DNA from 3 places in the Planococcus chinensis genome. Region 2 is predicted to be linked to each of the others. Evidence: riboswitches for the same ligand, from Rfam matches in the RefSeq annotation. Region 2 holds a riboswitch; each other region holds the start of a gene.
The links. A riboswitch is a leader RNA that binds a small molecule or an ion and turns the genes downstream of it on or off. The one in region 2 is predicted to bind lysine.
Positions count from the first base shown of each region.

Region 1: linked by a shared signal. The riboswitch ahead of dapA (4-hydroxy-tetrahydrodipicolinate synthase) and the one ahead of ACFSDB_RS13470 (aspartate kinase) in region 2 are both predicted to bind lysine.
Region 3: linked by a shared signal. The riboswitch ahead of ACFSDB_RS10775 (Na+/H+ antiporter NhaC family protein) and the one ahead of ACFSDB_RS13470 (aspartate kinase) in region 2 are both predicted to bind lysine.

Region 1 is NZ_JBHUFW010000002.1:283,076-289,647, forward strand. It holds gene ACFSDB_RS01325 (alpha/beta fold hydrolase) at 81-881, shown strand; gene ACFSDB_RS01330 (diguanylate cyclase) at 897-1,835, shown strand; gene ACFSDB_RS01335 (STAS domain-containing protein) at 1,935-2,780, shown strand; gene dapA (4-hydroxy-tetrahydrodipicolinate synthase) at 2,828-3,721, opposite strand; lysine riboswitch at 3,847-4,025, opposite strand; gene ACFSDB_RS01345 (SAM-dependent methyltransferase) at 4,132-4,734, shown strand; gene ypfJ (KPN_02809 family neutral zinc metallopeptidase) at 4,804-5,658, shown strand; gene ACFSDB_RS01355 (TraB/GumN family protein) at 5,794-6,572, shown strand, end outside.
Region 2 is NZ_JBHUFW010000011.1:175,092-181,663, forward strand. It holds gene ACFSDB_RS13450 (electron transfer flavoprotein subunit beta/FixA family protein) at 1-544, shown strand, start outside; gene ACFSDB_RS13455 (electron transfer flavoprotein subunit alpha/FixB family protein) at 657-1,622, shown strand; gene trxA (thioredoxin) at 2,074-2,388, shown strand; gene uvrC (excinuclease ABC subunit UvrC) at 2,439-4,235, shown strand; lysine riboswitch at 4,273-4,447, shown strand; gene ACFSDB_RS13470 (aspartate kinase) at 4,587-5,801, shown strand; gene ACFSDB_RS13475 (glycosyltransferase family 2 protein) at 5,848-6,572, opposite strand, start outside.
Region 3 is NZ_JBHUFW010000007.1:166,175-172,746, forward strand. It holds gene ACFSDB_RS10765 (sulfite exporter TauE/SafE family protein) at 1-704, shown strand, start outside; gene ACFSDB_RS10770 (bifunctional metallophosphatase/5'-nucleotidase) at 718-2,061, shown strand; lysine riboswitch at 2,132-2,313, shown strand; gene ACFSDB_RS10775 (Na+/H+ antiporter NhaC family protein) at 2,424-3,998, shown strand; gene ACFSDB_RS10780 (sodium-dependent transporter) at 4,200-5,720, shown strand; gene ACFSDB_RS10785 (methionine/alanine import family NSS transporter small subunit) at 5,735-5,851, shown strand; gene lipA (lipoyl synthase) at 6,002-6,572, shown strand, end outside.

The sequences.
Region 1 (6,572 bases), on a different contig from region 2:
AAGTGCTATGATAAAAGTTGGTTGTTAGTATTGGATTTCCATTAAAAAAGTACGTTTTTACATACAAGGGAGAGAGTTTCATGCTTGAACAGATCGTCAAACGCAATAACGTCAAATTGCTTGGCCATGGTCGCCAAGTACTGGTTTTCGGCCACGGTTTCGGCTGCGACCAGTATGTCTGGAGCGAAATTGCGCCAGCTTTCGAAGACAAATACCGGGTAGTGCTGTTCGATTATGTGGGGTCAGGGAAAAGCGATAAATCTGCCTATTCGACGGAACGCTACGGAACCTTGCACGGTTATAAGCAGGATTTGCTTGAGCTGTGCGACGCGCTCGAATTCGAGAACATCGTCTTCGTCGGCCATTCGGTCTCAAGCATGATCGGCATGCTGGCTTCAATCGAACGGCCGGAACTTATGGACAAGTTGGTAATGATTGGCCCGTCGCCGTTCTATATGAACGAAGACGGCTACTACGGCGGGTTTGAACGGACGGATATCAACGAATTGCTCGATATGATGGAGCTTAATTATAAAGAATGGGCGAAATACCTGGCGCCTGTCGTCATGCAGAACGAAGACCGCCCGGAACTGGCGCAGGAGTTTGAGCAGATCCTCTGCTCGAATGATCCGGTGATTGCCCGGCAATTTGCGGAAGTGACATTCACTTCGGATGTGCGCGAGGAGCTGGAGAAAGTCTCCGTTCCGACGCTTATTTTGCAGCCGCAATTCGACGCCATTGCGCCGCCGGAAGTGGGCCGCTTCGTCCATAGCCGGATCGACGGCAGCGAACTGATTGTCATGGAGGCCATGGGCCACAATCCGCATATTAGCGACGCGGAAGAAACAATCGCACATATCCAGGCGTTTCTGGACAGATGATCGGAGGGGATGGACGTGGATGAACAATTGAATCTGGCGCCATTTGGCTATCTGGTCATCGACCGCAACAACCGCATCATCGAAATGAACCAGGCGATGCAGGAGATGGTGGGCACGGTGCGTGCGCCGGTGCATGTCCATGACCTGCTGACGGTCGCTTCGAGGGTTTATTTCCAGACGTATTTCATGCCCTCGATCACCTTGCACGGCAAAGTGAACGAAATGTTCCTGACGCTGAAAAGCGCGGATGGGCCGGTTCCGGTGCTGATGAATGCAGCAGAGCGGAACGGCCTTTTTGAATGCGCCATGATCGGGATGACTGTCCGGGACGAATACGAGAAGGAATTGCTGTTGGCCAAACGCGAAGCGGAAAGGATCAACCGGGAAACAGCGGATGCATTTAATAAATTGAAAGCGCTGCTGGCGGAAGTCGAGTGCAAGCAAGGGGAACTCGAGGAACTCAATGAAAGCCTCTACCAGCTCGCAGCGCTCGATCCGCTGACCGGCCTTAAAAACCGGCGCAGCTTGGAAACGCTGCTTGAAGAGTTGACTATGAAAGCGGAGGATGGAGTGGAGTTGTCGCTTCTCGCAGTCGACATCGATTTCTTCAAACAGGTCAATGATACATACGGGCATCAGATGGGCGATGCAGTGCTGCAGGAATTGGCATGGAAACTGGAAGCGGAAATCGGGGATAGAGGCATTGTGGCCCGGCTGGGCGGCGAGGAATTTGTCATCGTGCTGCCGCAAATAGGGAAGACCGCGGCATTGCAGCTTGCAGAAGGCGTGCGCTTTGGCCTCGAAAAGGCAGAATGGCTCAATGTCAGCATAACTGTAAGCATTGGCGTAGCTGCCTTTATGCCCGGGGATGATGCCGGCACGCTGTTCGAGCGGGCGGACAAAGCGCTCTATGAGGCGAAAAGCGCTGGCCGAAACCGCGTGGCGGTAGGCTGAAAAACATTTAGCTTGAACAAAATATAAAGCTATCGCTCTGGTGCCGTTGATGGTTATAATGAATTCAGACTATAACTAATGTTATTAGCGGAGGTAACCATGGAAAAAGAAGTCCAATTGCTCGGAGAACGAGTAGAAGCAGATAGATATTTAATCGCCGGCCTGATTCAGGAAGAGGCGCTGAAAGATGCCGCTCCGTCAGACATAGAAGGCTATGAAGCGCTTTTGGAAACCGTGATCGAGTTCCGCGCAAGCCTCATCGGCCTCCTTGGTAAATCAATTTCGAATTATTTCGATTCGAAAACAGCATTTGCAGAAATTTCGGAGTGGGGGAAAGTGACCGGGAATTATTTCCTGGAGCAGGGAATGATGCTTGACCAGGCGCTTGCGGAAACCCATATCTACCGGAAGCACATCGCCAAGGTGCTGAAATCGGAAGCGGTCCATGAAGGCATGGACCTTGAAAAGCTGCTGGATGTTCTGGAGTTTTTTCACTCGCTCCTTGACCATGCAGCCCATTCCTATAGCTTTTCCTATATCCATGCCTATCAGAAGAACTTAAGCGATGCGCGGAAGCAATTTCTTGAGTTATCTTCGCCGGTTGTCCCGGTGAACGATGAAATCGCTATTCTGCCGATTGTCGGCGATATCGAAATGGACCGTGCCCATTACCTGTTGGAGAAAACGCTGATTGCTGTATCCCGCCTTCAGGTCTCGATACTTATCATCGATTTGTCCGGTGTCGTCAAAGTCGATGCCATCGTAGCGCAGCAGATCATCAAACTGACAGAATCCTTGAAGCTTGTCGGCATCCGCGGCATCTTGACTGGCATTCGTCCGGAAATCGCCCAGACCATCACGAATCTTGGCGTTGACGTCAGAGGGCTTGCCCTTGGCGGCAGCCTCAAGCAGGCATTCAAAAAACTGTCCGCTGAATCCGAATAAAACCAAAAAACCCGCTGAAGCATCGCTTCAGCGGGTTTCATTTTTCATTAAGACTGCTTGGCTTTCAAGGGTACTACAGGAGCCAAAGCTTCCTGTAGGGTCAGGGTTTCCTGCTCTGTGAGCGGCACCATTGGTAAGCGGACTCCGCCAACCGGTACGCCGGTCAAGTTGAGTGCGGTTTTTACCGGCACCGGATTCGGCGCAGCGAACAGTGCATTCATCGCCGGGAGAAGTTTCCGGTGGATCTTGGCCGCTTTCTGAGTATCACCTGTTTTGAAGCTTGAAATCATTTCCTGCATTTCACGGCCGATCACGTGGGCGGCAACGGAGACGATGCCAGTTCCGCCGATTGAGAGAAGCGGCAGCGTCAAGCCGTCATCGCCGCTGTAGAGCGTGAAGCTTTCGGGCGTGCGTTCGATGATTTCAGCGGCAGCATCGAGGTTGCCGCTCGCTTCTTTAATCGAGACGATGTTCGGAATCGCTGACAGGCGCACGACCGTGTCGACAGACAAATTGACGACGCTGCGGCCCGGGATGTTGTAGAGCATGACCGGCAGGTGGGTTGAAGTAGCAATGGCCTGGAAATGCTGGAACATGCCTTCCTGCGAAGGTTTATTGTAATAGGGCGTCACGAGCATGATGCCGTCGACGCCCGCCTCTTCGGCGCCTTGCGTCATAGTGATCGATGCGCGCGTATTGTTCGAACCGGTTCCGGCGATGACCGGGATGCGGCCATGGCCCGTTTCAACGACAAACTTGAAAAGCTCGATTTTTTCATCCGCTGACAGGGTTGGCGATTCACCGGTGGTGCCGGCGACAACAAGTGCGTCCGAGCCGTTTTGGATCAGGTGCTCGACCAATGCGGCCGTTGCCGGGAAGTCGATGTCACCGTTAGCGTCAAATGGTGTCACCATTGCTGTTACTACTTGTCCGAAATTCATAAATACCACCCTTTTCTCATTTTTTTAGTAAAATCAGAGGTGATGAGTCTATCGAAAAAAACAAAAAAACAGCAACGAGGGTCTCGTTGCTGCCATAGAGCCGGTGTGTATACCGCCCAGCTCTTGCATCAGATAGCCCTCCATATAGTTTCCTATATGACAGTCCTGCATCTATTGAATGCAGGCCCAGCGGATTCGGCGATGAGCGCCTCTCCACTTCGGCAAAAACCCCTTTCAGCAGCCGTCGCCGGACCTCATCGTCCTCGGGCTGTCTACTGATGGTCTTTGCACCTCTATCCTCACTCCGGAAGACCGGAGCAAGAAATTATTGAATTAGCTAGACTTTACCAAATTCCGCCGAAAATTGCAATAGCAGCGCACCGGAATTTGCAGGGAAAGGGGAAATGATGATGAATGAACGACAGCAAGACGCCGATTTGAACATCCGGACCGAAGGCATCCAACAGGGATTCCATGACTCGCTCCACCACAACCGCTATGAGCCGACCCCTTACGCTTTGCTTGCCGACCTTTTTGCGGCCTACCGCCTAGCGCCGGGGGACCGCCTTGTGGATTTCGGCTGCGGAAAAGGGAGGCTCGCCTTTTATGCCCATCACCTGTTCGGGGTGGAAGCCGTGGGCGTTGAAATGGACCCTGGCCTGTTCGCCGGAGCGATGCAGAATTTGATCCGCTATGAAAAAAGAGCGCCCCGCGCAAAAGGGCGCATCCGCTTCCAATGTGAATTTGCGGAGAACTACCGCGTGCAGCCGCAGGACAACCGGTTTTATTTCTTCAATCCGTTTTCTGTCCAGATTTTCATGAAAGTGGTGCAGAATGTGCTGAAGTCCGTGGAGAAAACCCCGCGGCCTGTCGAGCTGATCCTGTTCTTCCCGTCTGAGGATTACATCGAGTTTCTGGAGTACCGCACGGGCTTCGAGCGGGTGCAGGAAATCGCTTTGCCCGGGTCGGAAGCCGATTTCCGGGAACGGTTTTTGGTCTACCGGCTCGCTTGAGGGTTAAGGGAGGTACGGAACGGGGTATAGGCTTAAGAAAAAAGGCTAACAGGCGAGGAGAGAAGCGCGATGAAATGGAAAGGCAGAGCAGGGAGCGGAAATGTCGAAGACAGAAGGGGAAGAGGAGTGGGCGGCGGAACAATTGCCGCAGGCGGCGGGATCGGCGGTTTGCTGATCTTCCTGCTGGTGGCGTTTCTCGGCGGAGACCCGGGCGCCGTCCTGAACGGCATGGGCGGCGGAGCGCCGGCGCAATCGGGTGAGCCGTATGTGGCCACGGAACAGGAAGAGGAACTGGCGGATTTCGTGTCGGTCGTCCTCGCGGATACGGAGGCGGTCTGGTCGCAGGTGTTTGCGGAAGAGGGGCTTGAATATGTCGAGCCGACGCTCGTCCTGTACACCAATAGCGTCGAATCGGCCTGCGGGACAGCGGGATCGGCGGTCGGGCCGTTCTATTGCCCGGGAGACCAGAAGCTTTACATCGATCTGAGTTTCTATGAAGAGCTGCAGCGTCAGTTCCAGGCGCCCGGTGATTTTGCGATGGCCTATGTCATCGCCCATGAAGTGGGGCATCATGTGCAGAATTTGCTTGGCGTCATGGAAAAAGTCCAGCCGATGCGCAATCAGCTGAGCGAGGAAGAATACAACAAGCTGCAAGTACGGCTTGAGCTTCAGGCGGATTATTATGCCGGCGTCTGGGCGCACCATGCGGAAGGCATGGACGTGCTTGAAGAAGGCGACTTGCAGGAAGCGCTGCGTGCAGCGAGCGCGGTCGGCGATGACACGATCCAGAAGCGTTCACGCGGCTATGTCGTGCCGGAAAGCTTCACTCACGGCACTTCCGAACAGCGCCAGCGCTGGTTCTACCGCGGGTTTGAATACGGCGACATCCAAAACGGCAATACGTTCAACGTACGCAATCTGTAAACGGAACAATTATGAAATCTGCAAAAATGAAGGGCCGGGCGTTGATATTTTCCCTCCGGTGATTCATTATTGAAATAGACAGTCTTTTCGCGGTGTCGCGGAAAGAAATTTAACTCTAATGAAGGAAGTTACCTCATGCATGAAGATAATATTACGCGCCTCCATATCGACGGGCGCGAGTTCATCCTGATCGGAACCGCGCACGTCTCGCGGCAAAGCGCCGTGCAAGTCAAGGAAGTCATCGAGGCCGAGCGCCCGGACTCGGTGTGCATCGAGCTCGACGCACAGCGCTACCAGTCGGTGACCGAAAACAGCAAATGGAAAGAGACGGATATTTTCAAAGTCATCAAGGAAAAGAAATCGAGCCTGCTGCTGATGAACCTCGCGATCTCCTCGTTCCAGAACCGGCTGGCCGACCAGTTCGGCATCAAACCGGGGCAGGAAATGATCCAGGGCATTGAATCGGCGAAAGAGACGGGCGCTGAACTGGTCCTTGCCGACCGCAATATCCAGGTGACATTCGCGCGCATCTGGAGCAATATCGGCTTCATGGGGAAATCCCAGCTGCTGACGTCCGTATTCTTCAGCATCTTCAGCAAAGAGACGATCTCCGAAGAGGACCTCGAGAAGATGAAATCGCAGGATACGCTGAACGCCGTGCTGAACGATTTTACCCTATCGTTCCCGAAACTCAAAAAACCGCTCATCGACGAACGCGACCAGTACCTCGCGCAGAAGATCAAAGATGCGCCTGGCCAGAAAGTGGTGGCAGTCCTTGGGGCGGCCCATGTGCCCGGCATCACGAAAGAGATCCATAATGAACATGACCTCGAAGCGCTCGCACAGGTGCCGCCCAAGTCGAAATGGCCGAAGATCCTCGGCTGGGCATTGCCGATTCTTTTGGTCGTGCTTCT
Region 2 (6,572 bases):
TGACAAAGCGGTCTTGATCAACACTGAAGACGATGTGGAAGAAATGGATCAGTTCACTTCAGCATACATATTGGCTGAGTATTTGAAAGACAAAAACCCGGACTTGATCCTTGCAGGAAACGTAGCAATCGATGGCGGTTCCGGCCAAGTCGGGCCGCGCGTTGCTGATCTTCTTGGCATCAACTACGTAACGACGATCACAGAATTGAAAATCGATGGCACAACTGTCACGATCACTCGCGACATCGAAGGGGATGCAGAAGAGCTTGAAACATCATTGCCGCTATTGGTTACAGCGCAGCAAGGATTGAACGAGCCGCGCTACCCGTCGCTTCCAGGCATCATGAAAGCGAAGAAAAAACCGCTTGAAGAACTGGAATTGGACGATCTGGACATCGAAGAAGACGATGTTGAAGCGAAGACGGAAACAATCGAAATCTACTTGCCGCCGAAAAAAGCTGCAGGGCGCATCCTTGAAGGCGACTTGAACAACCAGGTCACGGAATTGGTCGGCTTGCTCCGCAACGAAGCGAAAGTGATCTGATCCTGCCTCGGGCAGAACCGGGTTCTTCCTTTTCGGAAAGGCCGCTGAATCTTACCAATAAAACCGAACGTTCCATAAATTTCTTCACATCTACTTAGGGGGTAAACGGACTATGTCGAAAAAAGTATTAGTGTTGGCTGAGACGCGTGAAGGCGCGCTCCGCAACGTATCATTTGAAGCAATTGCCGCTGCGAAGCAAGTATCAGGCGGTGGGGAAGTTGTTGCCGTGTTGCTTGGCGACGCAGTAAGCGATTTCGGCCAGGAATTGGTCAACTACGGCGCAGACCGCGTGGTTACAGTGGAACACCCGCATTTGAAGCATTACACTTCTGACGGCTACGGCCAGGCGTTCATGGCCGTTGTCGAGCAGGAAAGCCCGGAAGCATTGGTATTCGGACATACGGCAGTCGGCAAAGACTTGTCGCCGAAAATCGCTTCGAAGCTGCAAACCGGCTTGATCTCGGACGTTACGGCAATCGAAGGCGAAGGCGATGATGCAGTATTCGTTCGCCCGATCTATTCCGGAAAAGCGTTTGAAAAAGTGAAAAACAAAGAAGGCATCGTGTTCATCACGGTCCGTCCGAACAACATCGCACCGCTTGCAAAAGAAGAGCGTTCAGGCGAAGTCAGCTCGTTGTCAGTCGATATCACGAACTTGCGCACAATCATCAAGAACGTTGTCCGCAAATCAGCTGAAGGCGTCGATTTGTCAGAAGCGAAAGTAATCGTTGCCGGCGGCCGCGGCGTGAAGAGCGCTGACGGATTCGCTCCGCTTCAGGAACTTGCAAACTTGCTTGGCGGCGCAGTAGGCGCATCCCGCGGAGCTTGCGACGCTGACTATGTCGACTATTCGCTTCAAATCGGACAAACAGGCAAGGTTGTTACGCCTGACCTTTACATCGCTGCAGGCATTTCGGGCGCCATCCAGCATTTGGCGGGCATGTCCAACTCGAAAGTCATCGTAGCGATCAACAAAGATCCGGAAGCGAACATCTTCAAAGTCGCTGACTACGGAATCGTAGGGGACTTGTTCGAAGTCATCCCGATGCTTACAGAAGAATTCAAGAAAGTAATGTAATAAAACCTCGAAGGCCTGCCCAGTGCAGGCCTTTTTTGATGGGTAGAAAAAGGTTATTGATAAGAGAACCCTTCTAAAATTATGCGGATAATAATTATTTTTAATCCAATACCGCTTCGGCGCTTAGGGCATAGCTCCCGCTAAAAGCCAGGCAAAGAACGCCTGTCTTTTAGCTCCGCTTAGCCCATCGGCGCGCCTGCGCTGGAAATTTTTATTATCAAAGACTGCTCTTTTCGACGATTTGATTGATTAATTTTCTCATAGAGATGGAACAAAACAGCGGAGACACTCGCGGCAAGCGAAGCTGTTTTGCGGAATATCTGAAGATCTGTTTGAACGTTTTATCGGACCCTCTCAAGGGTAAACAGGCATTAGGCATATAAATAGCTACGCCAAATGGCACATGGTATAATCAGTTTAGATTTTGTTAAAACATAAGGAGGAATTATTCATGGCAATCGTTAAAGGGACAGATCAAAACTTTTCACAAGAAATTTCTGAAGGCCTAGTACTAGTAGACTTTTGGGCTGCATGGTGCGGACCTTGTAAAATGATCGCTCCAGTTTTAGAAGAATTGGACGCTGACATGAACGGCAAAGTGAAAATTGTAAAAGTGGACGTGGATGAAAACCAAGGAACGGCTAGCCAGTACGGCATCATGTCGATCCCGACTCTTCTTTTGATGAAAGACGGAGAAACTGTAGACAAAGTTGTCGGCTTCCGTCCGAAAGAAGCTTTGGCAGAATTGGTTAACCAACACGCATAATTCTTAACCGGGTCCAGAAATGGTGCCCGGTTTTTTAATAGGGTGAGGATATGGCAAACGAACTGATACAACACAAACTGGCGATCTTGCCGGATCAGCCGGGGTGTTACTTGATGAAAGACCGGCAAGGGACCGTCATCTATGTCGGGAAGGCCAAAGTGCTGAAAAACCGGGTGCGCTCGTATTTCACGGGAAGCCATGATGCGAAGACGCAGCGGCTTGTCGGCGAAATTGAGGATTTCGAGTATATCGTCACGTCTTCGGACGTAGAAGCGCTCATCCTGGAGCTTAACCTGATCAAAAAACACGACCCGAAATACAACATCATGCTGAAGGACGACAAATCGTACCCTTACCTGAAAATTACCGGGGAGCGGCATCCGAAGCTGATCACGACGCGCCAGGTCAAGCGGGACAAAGGCAAGTATTTCGGCCCTTACCCGAACGCCTATGCCGCCAGTGAAACGAAGAAATTGCTCGACCGGCTCTATCCGCTCCGGAAATGCCATACGATGCCGGACCGCGCCTGCCTTTATTACCATATGGGGCAATGTCTCGCGCCGTGCATCAAGCCCGTGGAAAAGGAAACCTATCAGGAAATGATCGACAGCATCACGAAGTTTCTGAATGGCGGTTTCCGCGAGGTGAAGCAGGACCTGATCGAGAAGATGTCGGAAGCGGCCGAAAACCTGGAGTTTGAACGGGCGAAAGAATACCGCGACCAGATTTCCCATATCGAGACCGTCATGGAGAAGCAGAAGATGGCGATGAACGATTTCACCGACCGGGATGTCTTCGGCTACGCGGTCGACAAAGGCTGGATGTGCGTCCAGGTCTTTTTTGTGCGACAAGGCAAATTGATCGAACGCGACGTCTCGCTGTTCCCGCTCTACCGGGATCCGCAAGACGAGTTCCTGACGTTTCTTGGCCAGTTCTATGAACAGCCGCACCACGTGAAACCGAACGAAGTGCTGCTGCCGGAAGGGACGGATGCGGAACTGGTCCGCGACTGGCTCGGCATCCGCGTCCTGGTTCCGCAGCGGGGCAAGAAAAAAGACCTCTTGTCGCTCGCCCGGAAAAACGCCGAAATTGCGATCAAGGAGAAATTCCAGCTGCTTGAGCGACAGGAAGAACGGACAGTCGGCGCTTGCCTCGAACTCGGCGAAGCGATGAACATCCAGACGCCATTGCGCATCGAAGCATTTGACAACTCCCATATCCAGGGAGCAGACGCTGTTTCTGCGATGATCACCTTCATCGACGGCAAACCATCGAAAAAAGACTACCGGAAATACAAGACGCGCAGCGCCGGCCGGCCGGATGATTACGCCGCTATGCGCGAAGTGGTCCGCCGCCGGTATACGCGTGTCTTGAAAGACGGCTTGCCGTTGCCGGACTTGATCGTCATTGACGGAGGCAAAGGGCAGATTTCTTCTGCGCGCGAGGTGCTCGAAGATGAGCTGGGCTTGTCGATCCCGGTCGCCGGGCTTGCGAAAGACGCCAAGCACCAGACTTCGCAGCTGCTTTACGGCGATCCGGTTGAAGTGGTGCCGCTGAAGCGGACGAGCGAAGCGTTTTATATGCTGCAGCGCATCCAGGACGAAGTCCACCGGTTCGTTATTACGTTCCACCGCCAGCAGCGCGGCAAAAATTCGATCCAGTCGGCGCTTGATGAACTTGAAGGCGTAGGGCCGAAGCGCAAGCAGCAGCTGCTGCGGCATTTCGGTTCGGTCAAGCGCATCAAGGAAGCAGGCGTGGAAGAGCTGCGCGAAGCGGGCATGCCGGTAAAGCTGGCAGAACAGATCCGCCAGCATTTTTCACAACAATCGTTGCCAAGCGAACAATAACGTGCTATCGTAAAAACAGAAATGAATCACTTGGAAAAGTGATGATAGAGGTGCGAACGTCAAAAGTAGCCATCCGGAGATTTGCTGAATCTGTGAAGGATGGGGAAAGGGGCGGTCGCCGAAGTGCCCGGGTTCCTGCAACCCCGGGTGCTGGTCCTGCATTTAATAGATGCCGGGCTGTCAGAGTCAATCTCTGGAGGGCTATCTCACATGGACGTTTTTTCGTATTCGTACATGCTAAAGAGGTAGTTTGCCGCAGTCGCGGCGGGCTGCCTTTTTTTATTGTCTGGCCGGGGTGCTTGCACCTTGGCATTCATGTTGAGGGCCACTTACATTATGGGAGTGGATGAGATGAAAACAGTAGTCATGAAATTCGGAGGCACATCAGTTGCAACGCCGGAGAAAATCATCGGTGTTGCGAAGCGGGCAATCCGCGAAAAGGAAAAAGGGCACCGTGTCGTCATCGTCGTCTCTGCCATGGGCAAAACGACGGACACTTTGCTCGGGCTGGCGAATGAAATCTCCGTCGATCCGCCGAAACGTGAAATGGACATGCTGCTTGCGACCGGCGAGCAAGTGACAATTTCGCTCCTGGCCATGGCTTTCAAGGCACTCGGCCACGAAGCGCTTTCTTTCACCGGCTGGCAGGCAGGCATCGAAACTGAATCGGTGCCACGGAATGCGCGCATCGAACAGATTCATACCGAACGCCTCGAGCGCGTGCTTGAAAATGGTTATTTCTGTGTGGTGGCCGGGTTCCAGGGAGTCGATAAAATCGGCAATATCACGACGCTCGGCCGCGGCGGTTCGGATACGACGGCGGTCGCCCTTGCTGCTGCCCTCAACGCAGATGCCTGCGAAATCTATACCGACGTCGACGGCGTCTACACGTCCGATCCGCGGTATGTGACCGGCGCCCGCAAGCTTGATCAGATTTCCTACGATGAAATGCTGGAACTGGCGAATCTGGGAGCAGGCGTCCTGCACCCGCGGGCTGTTGAATTCGCTAAAAACAACCAGGTCCCGTTGTCCGTTCGCGCGAGCTACTCGGATGAACCGGGCACAACTATACAAGAGGTGGTCACTGTGGAAAAAAATCTAATCGTCAGAGGCGTCGCGTTCGAACCGGGAATCGCCCGCGTTACGGTCATTTACAAAGAAGCATTCAACGGATCATTAGCCAATATCTTCACGAAGCTGGCAGAAAACCATATCGATGTCGACATTATTGTCCAAAGCATCACCGACGAATTCCCGCCTTCGGTTTCATTCTCCATCAAAGAGGACAGTTTGGAAGAAACGCGCCGTGTGCTGAACGACAACCAGGAAAGCATCGGTTTCGTGTCAGCGAACTATGAAGTCGGCCTTTCGAAAGTGTCCATCGTCGGTTCGGGCATGGTGTCGAATCCGGGGGTCGCAGCGCAGATGTTTGATATCTTGCGAAAAGAAGGGATTCCGGTGAAAATGGTCTCCACATCCGAAATCAAAGTGTCGGTCGTCGTGCCGGAAACAGAAATGAACAAATCAGCCAATGCGCTCCACAACGCATATGGGTTATCAGAATAAAAAGGCAAGCTCCGCAATAAAGCGGGGCTTGCCTTTTGTTTGCCTATTACCCGGCATCGGGGATGTCGCTTGAGAAAAATGCCAGCACTTGCTGGAGATCATCAGTTTTGGCGCAACTCACATACTGCTGCATGGGAACCGGGAGGAGGCTGATAATTTTATTATTGGACCAGTTGGCCAAGAAGCGGTTCAACTCTCGGAGCCAAGCAGTCTTTTCACGCTGGCCAAGGGCAGATGTGGCGAGTGACACGCTGCGGCCGGTCGTGAATTCTTTCTTCAGGTATTTGGCGATCAGCACGTCCTGATGGACCTGGTTTTTGATATGGCGTTTGATGATGCGGACAGATTGGGCTAGGGTGCCGTAGTAATCGGCAGGGGAGGCTGGCATCACTGAAGCATGTTCTTTGTCGGTATGGTTGACGACGTAATAACAAGGATAGTCGGCAACGATGGAGATGGCGTCGGCGAGTATATAGGCATGGACCATGAAAGGCTGGTCCTCGGCAGTGCAGATGCCGACCGGGAAGCGGATTCCTTTTTCGAGGAGGAATTTGGTGCGGAACATTTTAGTTGGGCCGATTGCATCGAACACATCGGATTGGAGCGCTGTCGTTCTGGGCTGGTTGCGGTGGAACATGGAATGGGCGACGCCGCGGCCGTTGACGCCGACGAATTTGCCGAGCACGATATCGGAACGGTTGTCCGCCGCCATCCGGTGCATGCGCTCCAGTGCTTCTTCCCCCAGGAAGTCATCTGCATCGACGAAGAAGA
Region 3 (6,572 bases), on a different contig from region 2:
TCCCCGATTTGTCGCCTCAGAAAATTGTCGGTTTGTCGGTGATCATGATGATTTTCACAGGCCTTTCTTCAACACTATCCTATATGAAAGTCAAAACGGTCGACTACCGGAGCGGCTTACTGTTCTTCATCGGCAGTGCTCCCGGGACCATAATCGGCGCCTTTGTCAACAAAGGCCTCGACTTGCCGTCGTTCAATTTGTATTTCGGCATCCTGCTCGTGTTTCTGGCCCTCTTGCTGTTGATCCGCAACCGGCTGAAAGCGGTGCATTGGTTTGTCGAGAACGGGCGGAAATTTACTTTCAAAGATTCCATGAACAAAGAATACGTGTACGGCTATCCGGTCTGGTTCGCGCTGCTTTTGACGTTCGGCGTCGGTTTCGCCTCCGGCCTGTTCGGAATCGGGGGCGGCTCGATCATGGTGCCGGCGATGATTTTGCTGTTCCTGTTCCCGCCGCACGTGGCGGTCGGGACGTCGATGTTCATGGTGTTCTTGTCCGCGATCGTCAATTCGGTAACGCATATTTCGCTTGGCAATGTCCCTTGGATTTATACCCTCGCTGTTGTGCCTGCCGCGTATATCGGAGCCAAAATAGGGGCGTCGCTCAACAAGAAGCTCCAATCAGAAACATTGGTCGTCATTTTGCGGATCGCATTGCTGGTTCTCGGCCTGCGGTCCATCTACGAAGGATTATTCAGTTCTTAAAGAGGTGTAAGGCATGGGAGAACTCATTCACATTTATCATACAAATGATCTGCACAGCCATTTTTCGCATTGGCCGAGCATCCGGGCGCTTCTGCATGAACGGAAACGCTGGCATGAGGAAGCCGGTGATACCTGCCTGATCCTTGATATCGGCGACCACGTCGACCGTTCCCATCCGTTCACGGAAGGGACGGCGGGAAAAGGCAATGTGGAATTGCTCAATGAAGCCGGCTACGATGCAGTGACAATCGGCAATAATGAAGGCATTACGCTGTCCAAGGATGAACTGGACGAATTGTATATCCAGGCTGACTTTGATGTCATTGTATCCAACCTGTTTGAAGAAGGCGGCGGCCGGCCGAAATGGGCAAAGCCTTACGGGGTCCTGGAGACTGCGGAAGGGCTGAGAATCGGCCTGGTCGGAGCAACAGCAGAATTCACTCCGTTTTATCAGCGCTTGGGATGGGAAGTGACCGATGCGAAAGCATCGATCATTGAATCGGTCAACGCCATCAAGGACCAGACGGACTTCATTGTCTGCTTGTCCCATCTGGGCATCCGGGAGGATGAACTGCTGGCGGAGCTTTGCACCGACATCGACGTGATCCTCGGCGCCCATACCCACCATATTTTCCACGAAGGGAAAACAATCGGCAGCACGCTGCTCGGGGCGGCCGGCAAATTCGGCATGTTCATCGGGCATATCACATGGGATCCGGCAACCGGTGAAACCGAAGCTGAATTGATCGATACCGCAGAATTGCGCAATTCGGAAGAGGGGTTCAATGATGAATTGATTGCCGACGGCAAAACCCAACTGAGCGAGCCGATTTTTTATAACGAAAAAGAATTGAAAGCGGAGTGGTTCAAAGAGTCGGAACTGGCCGAGCTGTTCGGGGAAGCGATGCTTGAGTATTCCGGAGCAGACTGTGCGTTGTTCAATGCCGGCTTGTTTATGGAGGGGATGCCGGTCGGGGTCGCGACACGCTATGATTTCCATAAGATGCTGCCGCACCCGATCAATCTCTGTCTGGTCGAATTGACGGGCGCAGAACTGAAGGAAATCTACCAGCAGTCGCTGAATGCCGAGTGGCCGAACATCGAATTGAAAGGGATGGGGTTCCGCGGCGCTGTCCTCGGGAACATCGTCCATGTCAATATGGCCGTCGAAGAGCATCAATTGTATGTCGGCGGCATTCCGGCAGACCCGGAAAAAGTCTATCAGCTGATTACGCTTGATATGTTCACGTTCGGCTATTTTTTCCCGGAGCTGAAACGGGCGCCAAAAACTTATTTCATGCCAGAATTCCTGCGGGATGTTTTCAGCCGGTTTTTCCAGGCAAAAGCAGTAAAATGAACGAATATTCGAAGTAGAGTTTCATTTGATTTCAATAAAATTCTGCGCTATGCTTTTAAGGAATTCAATATCGATGGGTAGAGGCTGCGAAGCTTATCAGTAATATGCGGGAGTGTGACAACGTTGAACGCATATGAAAGGAAGTTTTGCCGAAGCTCTTTTTTCAGGTGTCAATGGAAAAAGGGCTGGGGGCATTCTGAAAAAGGATGTCACTGTCGTCTGTGATTTTACAGGCGAAGAGCTACAGGGTTGTTTGATGTTTTTATGCACAGACGAATTGTAGAAGGCTGATTGTATCCATTGGAGCGATCGGCCTTTTTTCTATCTTCTCTTCCATCCTTAAAAAAATAGGAGGGATTCATATGGAAAATACTATTTTCTCGATTTTGCCGCCGCTGGTAGCAATTGTCATGGTGCTGCTGACCAAGCGGGTGCTGTTGTCGCTCGGCACCGGTGTGGTGGCAGCTGCGTTGATCCTGACGTCGTTTGCACCTGTCCAAGCTGCAAGAGAAATCTTCAATTCTTTTGCGGTCACGTTCTGGGACGAAGGCTTCAACGCCTATAATGTCTTTATCTTGCTGTTCCTGCTGCTGTTAGGCGTCATCACCGCGTTCGTCAGTCTGTCAGGCGGCAGCCGAGCATTCGCCGATTGGGCTTCTGCGCGCATCAAGACCCGCCGCGGCGCCAAGGTCCTGACGGTCGTACTCGGCATGGTGATTTTCATCGATGACTATTTCAACGCATTGGCGGTCGGACAAGTCGCACGCCCGATTACTGACCGTTATAAAGTGTCGCGGGCGAAACTGGCTTACTTCATCGATTCTACGGCAGCGCCGGTCTGTGTCATCTCACCGGTATCAAGCTGGGGAGCGGCGATTATCGGAATCGTCGCCACGATCCTGTCGGCGCAATCTTATGTTCAGATGTCGGCGCTTGAAGCATTCATCTGGATGGCCCCGATGAACTTCTACGTCATTGCGACGCTGGCCATCGTCATTTTCGTCGCCATCCGCGACGTCGATTTCGGAGCGATGAAAAAACATGAAACGCGCGCAATTACGACTGGGGAATTATACGACGCAAACAAAACAATCCCAGGGGAAATGAAAGAAGAGTTCCCGGCGCACGCACATGGAAAAGTGACGGATCTGCTCCTGCCGATCCTCTTGCTGATCGCCGGCACAATCGGGGCAATGGTTTGGACCGGCTATCAGAATGCCGGACAAGCGTGGGACATCTGGGCAATCTTCGAGAACACAGATGTACCGGCGTCGTTGATGGCGGGCGGCCTTTTGGGAGCTGTCGCGTCCATCCTATTGTATGTACGCCAGTTCAAGAAAAACGAAACGGCAAAAGCATCCTGGGTCGGCAAAGGCATCGTGGAAGGGCTTCGCTCGATGATCGGCGCTGTGCTGATCTTGATCTTTGCTTGGGCACTCAGCTATTTGATCGACGCACTTGAAACCGGCGTCTACCTGGCGGATGTGGTGACAAAGAATAATATTCCAACCGAAATCCTGCCGGTGCTTCTGTTTCTTTTAGCCGGAATCATGGCTTTCTCGACCGGAACTTCCTGGGGCTCTTTCGGGATTCTGCTGCCGATTGCCGGCAACATCATGGGGCAGGCAGCGCCTGAACTTCTGCTGGCAACGTTGTCAGCGGTTCTGGCCGGAGCTGTTTTCGGGGACCATTGTTCGCCGATTTCAGATACGACGATCCTGTCATCTACAGGGGCAGGAAGCAACCACATGGACCACGTATTGACCCAATTGCCGTATGCGCTGACCGCAGCCGCGATCGGGGCAGTGGGGTATATCGTCATAGGCTTTACCGGTTCGCTGCTATGGTCTTTATTAGCAGTTGCGGTCATTTTAGCAGTATTATTTATCACATGGTCAAAACGTACTACAATTCTTGAGAAACAAGCAAATAACTAGCAAATATTAAAAGCAGAGGAATTTTTCCTCTGCTTTTTACTATTCTAGCAATAGTTTTTTATAAATATTTTCCGGAATTATCTTTACTTTCAAAGGCAGCATCGTTATACTATTTTTAGATTAGTCAATAATCTGAAAATAAACAAACTTCCTATTTTTCTGTAAGAAAATTGGAAGCAGACAAACAAAGGGGGAAGAAAGATGGAACGTTCGCAATGGGGTACACGCGCCGGATTTATTATGGCGGCTGTCGGCTCAGCGGTAGGTTTGGGGAACATTTGGCGTTTTCCATATGTAGCCTATGAAAATGGTGGAGGAGCATTCTTTATACCGTACTTATTCGCTCTGTTAACCGCAGGGATACCAATTCTAATTATGGAATTCACCATCGGGCATAAATACCGCGGATCGGCACCGTTGTCATTCTTCAGAATGAGCGGCAAGAAATTGGAATGGATGGGCTGGTGGGCGATATTCGTTTCATTCGTCATCTCCACGTATTACGCAGTTATTATCGCTTGGGCGATGCGCTACACGATTTTCTCAATCAACCAGGCATGGGGATCAGATACGCAAGATTTCCTCTTTAATGACTTCCTTCAATTGACTGTAACGCCAGGGCAAACCGGAGGAATTGTATGGGGTGTCTTAATTCCGCTAATTCTGGTGTGGGCTATCGCCTTAGGAATCTTGTTGGGCGGCGTCAAAAAAGGGATCGAAATGGCAAACCGCATTTTCATCCCGACACTGGTCGTCATCTTCCTGATTGTCGTTATCCGTGCAGTCACGCTTGACGGAGCAGCACTCGGATTGGATGCATTCTTTAAACCGAATTTTGATGCGATCATGGACCCGCAGGTATGGGTAGCGGCGTACGGACACATTTTCTTCAGTTTGTCCATCGCATTTGCGATTATGATCACTTATGCGAGTTACCTTCCGAAAAAATCGGATATCACGAATAATGCTTTCATCACTGGGTTTGCGAACTCGGCATTCGAATTGCTTGCCGGTATTGGGGTGTTCGCAGCACTAGGATTCATGGCGAACCAGCAAGGCGTAGCGGTTGCGGATGTAGCAGCAGCGGGCGTCGGGTTAGCATTCGTTGTCTTCCCGCAGATTATCAATGAGTTCCCTGGATTCAACGGCCTGTTCGGCGTCTTATTCTTCTTGTCCTTGACGCTTGCCGGATTGACTTCATTGATTTCCATTACAGAAACGTACGTTGCCGGCTTCTCTGAGAAATTCGGCATTTCGCGCAACAAAGCTGTCATTTTCGGCGGTGGACTAGCAGCATTGATTTCCGTTCTGTTTGCCACTCAAGGCGGATTATTCTTCCTTGACGTAGCCGATTACTTCATCAACCAGTTTGGTGTTGCGGCTATCGGATTAGTGGAAGTCATCTTGATCGTTTGGGCATTCCGCAAAGTGGATACTCTACGGGACCATGCCAATGGAATCTCCGACATCCATCTGGGCGGCTGGTGGAAGATCTGCCTGGGCTTCATTACGCCGATTGTTTTGGGCTACATGATGTTCGGTTTGTTGAAAACCAACCTTCTGAAAGAGTTTGATACCGAGACTGGAAACTATGAAGGCTACTCGGATACATTCATCATGCTGGGCGGTACGAGCGTTGCACTTGGCGCCATCGTGCTCGGAGTTCTCATGTCCCTTGGCAAATGGCATAAAGACCATGCGGAATTCGACGAACATAAATAAGGAGGGTTCACCATATGTCTATTGAAGCGATCGTTGTTATGATCATCGGGATGGTTGTCATCTGGGGTGGCCTGGGTGCAAGCATTGCACACGCAGTCAGCAAGAGCAAAGCTGCCAAAAGAGCGGCTTAATAATGGAGAGACCCGGGAGCATCCGCTTCCGGGTTTCTTTTTTCTTCCTGCGGCTGGAAGGAACGGCGTATTGTGGGCAAGTGGGCTTTATGGTACATTTGGAAAGGAAAAGAAAAACAGATAAGACCATGAAGAATGGGGATGATGCGCATGTCAACAAAACAGGAACATCTAAGAAAGCCCGATTGGTTGAAGATCAAGCTGAATACGAATGAAAACTATACCGACTTGAAGAAAATGATGCGGGAAAACAATTTGAACACGGTCTGTGAAGAAGCGCGATGCCCGAATATCCATGAATGCTGGGGGACCCGCAGAACAGCCACTTTCATGATTCTCGGTGCCGTTTGCACGCGGGCATGCCGGTTCTGTGCGGTGAAGACCGGCCTGCCGAACGAACTGGACCTGCAGGAGCCAGAACGCGTCGCCCAGTCAGTGAAGCTCATGAACCTGAAGCATACCGTCATCACGGCGGTGGCGCGGGATGATCTGAAAGACGGGGGATCGGCTGTTTTCGCAGAAACCGTTAGAGCCATCAAACGGGAAAATCCGTTTACGACCGTGGAAGTGCTGCCTTCTGATATGGGAGGCGTCTACGAAAACCTCGAACGGCTTATGGAAGCGGAGCCGGACATCCTGAACCACAACATCGAAACGGTGCGCCGCTTGACACCGAGAGTCCGGGCCCGTGCCACTTACGATCGTTCGCTCGAATTTTTGA